One region of the Alterirhizorhabdus profundi genome, then DNA from elsewhere that is predicted to be linked to it. Evidence: riboswitches for the same ligand, from Rfam matches in the RefSeq annotation. Region 1 holds a riboswitch; the other holds the start of a gene.
What was found. A riboswitch is a leader RNA that binds a small molecule or an ion and turns the genes downstream of it on or off. The one in region 1 is predicted to bind cobalamin.
Positions count from the first base shown of each region.

Region 2: linked by a shared signal. The riboswitch ahead of GNT64_RS05575 (TonB-dependent receptor plug domain-containing protein) and the one ahead of GNT64_RS03305 (TonB-dependent receptor) in region 1 are both predicted to bind cobalamin.

Region 1 covers NZ_CP046535.1:720,700-724,661, forward strand. The annotation lists gene GNT64_RS03305 (TonB-dependent receptor) at 1-1,748, opposite strand, end outside; cobalamin riboswitch at 1,960-2,204, opposite strand; gene GNT64_RS03310 (acyl carrier protein) at 2,342-2,614, opposite strand; gene GNT64_RS03315 (acyl-CoA ligase (AMP-forming), exosortase A system-associated) at 2,742-3,962, shown strand, end outside.
Region 2 covers NZ_CP046535.1:1,186,034-1,189,995, reverse strand. The annotation lists partial or broken gene truA (tRNA pseudouridine(38-40) synthase TruA) at 1-556, shown strand, start outside; gene GNT64_RS05590 (hypothetical protein) at 539-1,006, opposite strand; gene GNT64_RS05585 (XdhC family protein) at 1,171-2,091, shown strand; gene rpmE (50S ribosomal protein L31) at 2,124-2,354, opposite strand; cobalamin riboswitch at 2,456-2,604, shown strand; gene GNT64_RS05575 (TonB-dependent receptor plug domain-containing protein) at 2,698-3,962, shown strand, end outside.

The sequences.
Region 1 (3,962 bases):
TAGCTCAGGTTGAAGCTGGCTATGCTCCTCGGACGCCGCACGGCCTGCGTCTCGACCGGAACGGCGGCCTGGAAGCCGCCGCCCGCCGGCGCGGGCGCGACGAGCGCCGCGACGACCTGCGGAGCCTTGAGGTAGGTGTAGCTGGCGTCGACCCGCCAGTCGCCGATCCGCGCGTTGGCATACGCCTCTACCCCTCGCTGCCTGGCGACCACGTCGTTGTTGATGCTGGTCGAGATGAACTGCCCGTTCGCGACCGTCCCGACCGTCTGGATCTGATCGAAGAAGCGGCTGCGGAAATAGGTCGCGCCGAACCGCAGGCCGCCATCCAGCAGCGACTGCTCGACGCCGGCCTCCCAGCCGCGCGACCGCTCCGGGCTTAGGGCGGGGTTGCCGATATACTGGCCGGTGGAATAGCCGAACAGCTCGCCCATCGTCGGCGCCTTCACGCCGTTGCCATAGGCGGCGTGGACCCGCGTGCCGGTGTCGAACAGGTAGCTTCCGTTGACGCGAACCGTGGTCGCGTCGCCGAACCGGTCATTGTCGTCGATCCGCGCCGATGCGCCGAGCGCGAGGCGATCGTCGACCGTCACATCATATTGGGCGACGAAGCCGATCGTATCGATGCGGTTGGTGCCGGTGAAGGCGAAGCCGCTCGGATCGATGTTGCGCGATTCCTCGCGTTCGGCGTCCACCGCGAAGGTGAAGCGGTTCCTCACCCGCTCGCTGCCGAAGCGCACCGTATTCTCGAAAGAGCCGCGATAGCGGCGCCCGCGATCGCCATAGCTGTAGCCGGACGCGTCGTAGGCGTCGCGGTTGGCATCGGTGATCTGGCCCGACAACGCCGTCGTGAGGGCATCGTCGAACAGGTTGAGTTCGGCGCGCACCAGCCCGTAGAGCGCCTTGTTGCGGTAGTCGGAGCCCGGCGTGTCGATCACCGTCTGCACCGGATAGCCGAGCACCCGCGGCGAGGACGCGTCGATGCCCTGGTCGTTGAGATCGGCTTTCGTGTAGCTGTAGCGGGCGACGGCGGTGATCTTGAGGTTGGGCGCCGGCGACCAGTTCAGCTTGGCCGATGTTCCGAGATTGTCGGAACCCAGGTCGCGGCTTCCGGCCGGTGCGGTGGCGTAGCCATCGGTCGTCAGATAGGTGCCGGACACGGCATAGTCGAGATCGTCGCCGACCGTTCCGGCAACCCGGCCTGCCGTCGAGAAGGTGCCGAAGGAGCCGCCTTCCGCCCGCGCGGTGATGCCGGGCGCCTCGCGCCCCGACAGGGTGGTGTAGGTGATGACGCCGCCGATCGCGTCGGAGCCGTAGAGCGAGCTCTGCTGCCCGCGCAGCACCTCGACGCGGGCATTCTCGTCGGCGATCAGGTTCCCGAAGTCATATTCGCCATAATAGGGATCGCTGGCCTTGATGCCGTCGATGAAGACGAGGACGTGATTGCCCTCAGAGCCGCGGATGCGGATCTGGGTGAGGCCGCCGACCGCGCCGGTGCGGTTGACCGCCACGCCCGGCACGTCGCGCAGGATGTCCGACAGAATGCGGGTCTGCCGGCTCTCCAGCGCCTGGCTGTCGAGGACCGTGACGGACGATCCGATGAGGTTGGCGGGAACGGCGTCGCCGGATCGCGACGCGGTCACGACGATCGTGTCGTCGGCCGCGCCGGTATCGCCCGTGGCGGCGGCCGATTGAGCAAACGCCGGCGTTGCCGCCAGAAGTGCGGTGAGGGAAACGAAAATCCTGATCATCGAACAGCCCTGCGCGCCTGAGCGACATCTCGGGCGGGGCCTGCCGTCATCGTATTGTGCCGGCGATGGCCGGCGCACGAACGAACGGTCGGCACGCGACGACGGACGGGCGCGTGTCGCCCGCTGTCGCGTGACCGTGCGGCCCCAGCCGCATGGTTCGTCGCTCAGACGGAGAGAGACCGTGCCTTGGCCATTCCCTGGACCACGGCAAAGAGCGACCGGTGCGCTGGCAGGTCTCCTGGCTCGCGGGTCGTCGCTCGGTTCACGGCCTTCCCGGGTCTCGCATGACTTAGCGTCCGACCCAGTGACTGTCCGTCATCCATCGGGATGGCGGACGATGTGCACCTCACTCACCGCTCACAGTTGCAGGGACAGCTTCGGATTCGGGCGGGTCGCCCCGTCCACACCGAATTCCCGTTTTAAGTCCTTTCGGACACCAGCGCGATCTTGAACCCGGCGGAGGCCGCCGGGCTCGACCGGAGCTCATAGAGAGCTTTGCCCGTCAGGCCAATCCCTCATCGCGCCGCGATGAGGGCGGTGCCTGGACGCACCCGCGCCGCGCCCGGCCACGCTTGCTCTGGGTGGACCGGCGGCTAGGAAAGCGCCTTCGCCTGCGCGAAGCGGACGAGGCTGCCGAAGCTCTCCAGCAGCTCGCCGTCCACCTCGTCATCCTCGATCACGATGCCCAGGCGATCCTCCAGCTCGGTCAGCAGGCCGGCGACCGCCATCGAATCGAGCTCGGGCAGCGAGCCGAACAGCGGCGTCGTCGCGGTCAAAGCATCGGCGCGGGCGCCGAGCCCCAGCACGTCGCGCAGCACCGCGCGGACCGCCGCCTCAACCGCCGCCGCGTCGCCCCGTGTCGCCATGCCCGATCCTCTTCGCCCCCGCCCAAGACGTGCGGACCTAGCGACTCGGCGGCGGATCGACAAGCCGGGCCACGCCGGCCGTTTACCGGGCGGTTCCACCTTGTCGGGCAAGAGGCTATCGGTGCCGATGAGGAGACGACGACGCGTGCCCGATCCCGACCAGTCATCCTGGCCAGCCGAGCGCCCGGCCGCCGGCCGCGTGCCGGCCGATCCCGCGCCGCGCCCGCTCGATCATCTGGCGCTGCGCGGCGCACGCGATGCGCCGGCGCTGGTCGACCGGACCGGCATCCTCGATCATGCCGGGCTGGATCGCGCCGTCGGCACGGTGGCGGCGGGGCTGCTGGGGCGCAGGCTGGCGTCGGGCGACCGCGTCGCCTCGTGGCTCAACAAGACGCGGCTCGCCTGCGTCCTGCCGCTCGCCTGCGCACGCGCGGGTCTCGTCCACGTGCCGGTCAACCCGCTGCTGAAGCGGGCGCAGGTCGCGCATATCCTGGCCGATAGCGGCGCGGCGCTGCTGATCGCCGGCGCCGGCCGCGCGACCACGCTGGAGGCGGGCGATCGGCCGGCCGGCACCGCCCTGCTGATCGAGGAGGACACGGCCGACCTGCTCGACCCGCCGGGCGGCGGCGATCCGCTGCCGCCATCCGCCGCTGCGGCCGACGCGATCGCCGCGATCCTCTACACGTCCGGTTCCACCGGCCGGCCGAAGGGGGTGGTGCTGAGCCACGCGAACCTGTGGCTCGGCGCGATCGCGGTCGCCCATTATCTGGCGCTCGCGCCCGACGACCGCACGCTGTGCGTGCTGCCGCTGAGCTTCGACTATGGCCAGAACCAGTTGCTCTCCGCCTGGGCGGCCGGCGGCTGCGCGGTGCCGCTCGACTATCTGACCGCGCGGGACGTGATCCGCGCCGTCGATCGGCACGCGATCACCACTTTGGCGGGCGTGCCGCCGCTGTGGGTGCAGCTTGCCGAGGGTGCCTGGCCGGCCGAGACGGCGGCGCGGCTGCGGCGGCTGACGAACAGCGGCGGGCGGCTGCCGGTGCCGCTGATCCGCCGCCTGCGCGGCCTGTTCCCGCAGGCGGACCTGTACCCGATGTACGGGCTGACGGAGGCGTTCCGCTCCACCTTCCTCGATCCCGCGCTGGTGGACACTCACCCCGACGCGATCGGCGACGCGATCCCCTTCGCCGAGATCATGGTGCTGCGGCCGGATGGCAGCGAGGCGGCGGCGGGCGAGGCGGGCGAGCTCGTCCATGCCGGGCCGCTGGTGGCGCAGGGCTATTGGCGCGATCCGGAACGCAGCGCCGTGCGGTTCCGCGCGGCGCCGGCGGCGGCGCGATCCGGCGGG
Region 2 (3,962 bases), 470 kb from region 1:
TTGCCCCGTTCCGCCTGATGGAGGCGCTGAACGCCCGGCTGCGGCCCCATCCCGTCGCCGTGCTCGCCTGCGAGGTTGCGGAGGGGGACTGGCACGCCCGCTTCTCCTGCACCGGCCGGCGCTACGTGTACCGCATCGTCAACCGGCGGGCGCCGCTGGCGCTGCTGGCGGGCAAAGCGTGGCAGGTGGCCGCCCCGCTCGATGCCGCGGCCATGCACGCGGCGGCGCAGGCGCTTACCGGCACGCATGATTTCACCACCTTCCGGTCGGTCCACTGTCAGTCGGCCAGTCCGCTGAAATCGCTCGACCGGCTGGACGTGGTCCGGGACGGAGACGGCATCGCGGTCCACGCCGCCGCCCGCTCCTTCTTGCACCATCAGGTGCGCTCGATGGTCGGCTGCCTCGTCCTCGTTGGGCGCGGGCGCTGGTCGGCTAAGGATCTGGTCGCCGCGCGCGATGCCCGCGATCGCGCCGCGCTGGGGCTCAACGCGCCGCCGGACGGGCTCTATTTCGCAGGCGCGTCCTATCCCGCCTGAGGTCAGGCGGCACGGCGCGCGTTGCGCAGCCGTCGCGCGTTGGAGGTGACGGTGCGATGCACCGGCGTCATCGTCGCCTCGCCCGTCAGCACCGGCCACATCATCGCGCGCGATCCACGCCGCCCGGCATCCTCCGCCATCCCGCGCAGCCGCGCGGCGCTGGGCACGCCGCCCATCATCAGGTGGACGATGTCCATCGCCTGCGCCGCCAGATCGCGCTGGAAGGCGCCCATCTGCTCGATCAGGGCGATGCCGGAGTAAGAGAGGGCGAACAGCTTCTCCGGCATCATCCGGCCCATCTCGCGATAGTTCGCATCCAGCGGGTTGGTGAAGGCGGCACCGATCAGGCTGAGGCGCGCGGCGATGACGAAACCGGAGGCGGTCGCGATCTCGCCCGCCTTGATGCCGAGATCGGCGGCCCGCACCACCACCGTCGCCAGCGAGGCGACATCGTCCTCATTCCCGTTCATCAGCAACACTCCGGACATGGTATTCCGCCGCTAGGAGGCAACAGTGGCGGAAGCGTGGCGCAGACCCCAACTGTCCCTATGCCTCGTTCGCGCGTTCGGCGGCGGGCGAGGCGACGATCGCGACGGACAAGGCCATGATGACGAACCCTGAACACACCCCTGAAATGACCGGCGAGCTCGACCGGCTCGTCGCCGCCGCCCGCGCCTGGGCACCGATGCCCATGGCGCTGGCCACCGTCGCCTCCACCTGGGGTTCGGCCCCGCGCCCGCGCGGCAGCCACATGCTGGTGGCGGCGGACGGCCGTTTCGAGGGGTCGGTCTCCGGCGGCTGCGTGGAGGGCGAGGTGCTGGCCGCCGCCGCCGAGACGATCGCCGACGGGCGGCTGCGCCGGCTGACCTTCGACGTGGCCGAGGAGACCGCCTGGTCGGTGAGCCTGCCCTGCGGCGGCGAGATCGCGGTGATCGTGCAGCCGGTGAGCGAGGCGGGCTTCGCCCCGGCGCTGTTCGATCGCATCGCCGCCGCGCGGGCGGCCGGCACCCCGCTCGCCATCACCACCGATCTGGCCGGCGGCACCAGCCGGGAGGGCGATGCGGCGGGCGCGGACCGCTTCGTCAACGCCTATCTGCCGCCGCGCCGCCTGCTGATCGTGGGGGCGGTGCAGATCGCCCTGCCGCTCGCCGGCTTCGCCCGCGGGCTGGATGTCGCCGCGACCATCATCGATCCGCGCGACCGCTTCCGCACCGAGGAGCGTTTCCCCGGCGTCCCGCTTGACGGGCGCTGGCCGGACGAGGCGGTCGCCGCCCTCCGCCCCGACGCAGCGACGGCGGTGGTCACGCTCAGCCACGATCCGAAGATAGACGATCCGGCGCTGGTCGCGGCGCTGCGATCGCCCGCCGGCTACATCGCGGCGCTCGGCTCCAGGCGCAGCCACGCCAAGCGGCTGGAGCGGCTGGCCGCCGCCGGCTTCGACGAGGCGGCCTTGGGGCGCATAGACGGGCCTGCCGGCATCGCCATCGGCGCGCTCGGCCCGGCCGAGATCGCGCTTTCGATCGCCGCCGGCATGGTGCAGGCGCTGCGCCGCTGAGGGTGGCGCCCCGGCAAGGGGCGCCGCCGCGCTTACTTCTTGCCGAGCGTGAGGCCGCCGAAACGCTTGTTGAAGCGGGCCACCTGGCCGCCGGCGTCCAGCATCGTGCCCTTGCCGCCGGTCCACGCCGGATGCACGGTTGGGTCGATGTCCAGCTGCAGCGTGTCGCCTTCCTTGCCCCACACGGTGCGGGTCTGGAACACGGTGCCGTCGGTCATCTGGATGTTGACCATGTGATAGTCGGGGTGGATGTTCTTCTTCACGAAAAGGCCTCCGGCTGAGGGCTGGTTTCCGACCAGCCCGGATGCGAAGGCGCGCCTCTACAGGCAAGCCGCCTGCTTGACAAGCAGGCCCGCCAGCCTCTAGCGGCGCGGCCAGCGAAGGTGCCGCCCGGCCAGCAAGGCCCGGGGGCGGTGAAAAGGGAAGCCGGGGAAGATCCGGCGCTGTGCCCGCAACAGTGATCCGCCCGATCGGGGCGGGGAGTCTGGAACCTGCCTTCGCCGTCGTCCGCGCCCGGCCGGGTCCAGCCGCAAGCGCGTGGAAAGGTGCGGGCCGGATCCGCCCCGATCCTCCGAGACGACAGGTGCAGTCGTCAAGGGGGATTTCATGACCATCGCCTTCATCCTGGCCGCAGCCGCGGCCGCGCCCGCCGCGTCAACCACTGCGCCCGACATCGTCGTCAGCGCCGCGCTGGTGCCCGTCACCCAGGCGGAGGCGCCGGCCACCGTCACCGTGATCGATCAGGCGCGGATCGAGGCGCTGGGCAGCCCCTACGCGCTCGATCTGCTGCGCCTCGCGCCGGGCGTGTCGGTCGCCACCACCGGCTCGCCCGGCGCGCAGACGCAGGTCCGCATCCGCGGCGCCGAGGCGAACCACACGCTGGTGTTCATCGACGGCATTGCCTTCAACGATCCCGCCGCCGGCAACGAGGCCCGCTTCGAGACCTTCTCCGCCGACGGCCTCGGCCGCATCGAGGTGGTGCGCGGCCCGCAGTCGGCGCTGTGGGGCTCGGAGGCGCTCGGCGGCGTGATCGCGATGGAGACGCCCGATCCGCTCGGCACCCTGCGCGCCACCGCCACCGGCGAATATGGCAGCCGCGATTTCCGCCGCGGCGCCGCCAGCCTCGTCACCGGCGGCGAGAGCGCCGGGGTCTCCGCCACCGCATCGTGGCTGAAGGGCGACGGCATCGACGCGCTCGGCGGCGGCCGGGGCGATCGCGACGGGTTCGAGACGAAGACGGCCAGCGTCAAGGCGGTCGCCCGCCCCGCCGGCGGCGACGGCGAGATCGGCATCGTCGGCCGCTATATCGAGCATGACAACCAGTTCGACGGGACCGATCCCGTCACCTTCCAGCGCGCCGACACCGCCGACGCCGCCCGCACCGAGACGGGCGCCGTGCGCGGCTGGGCCACGCTGGGCCTCGGCCCCGATGCGCCGTGGAGCGTCACGGCGGACGGCATGTACCTGAGCAGCGAGAACCGCAACCGCAACGGCGACACGCCGCTGAACCGCACGCGCGGCGATCGCTTCCGCGTCGGCGGCCAGCTCGTCCACCGGCTCGACATCGGCACCACCGCCCACACGCTGATCGCCGCGGTGGAGCGCGAGGACGAAACGTTCCGCGCCTCCGACGACCAGTATTTCGGCGCGACCGACCAGCGCCGCACGCGCGGCCGCACCGCCTATGTCGGGGAGTGGCGCGCCGCCTGGGGCCGGCTCCTCGCCACCGACGTCGCCGTGCGGCACGACGACTATAACCGCTTCGCCAACCAGACGACGGTGCGCGCCAGCGCCATCCTGACGGTGGCGGACGGGCTGTCGCTCGTCGGCACCTACGGCGAGGGCACCGCCCAGCCGACCTTCTTCGATCT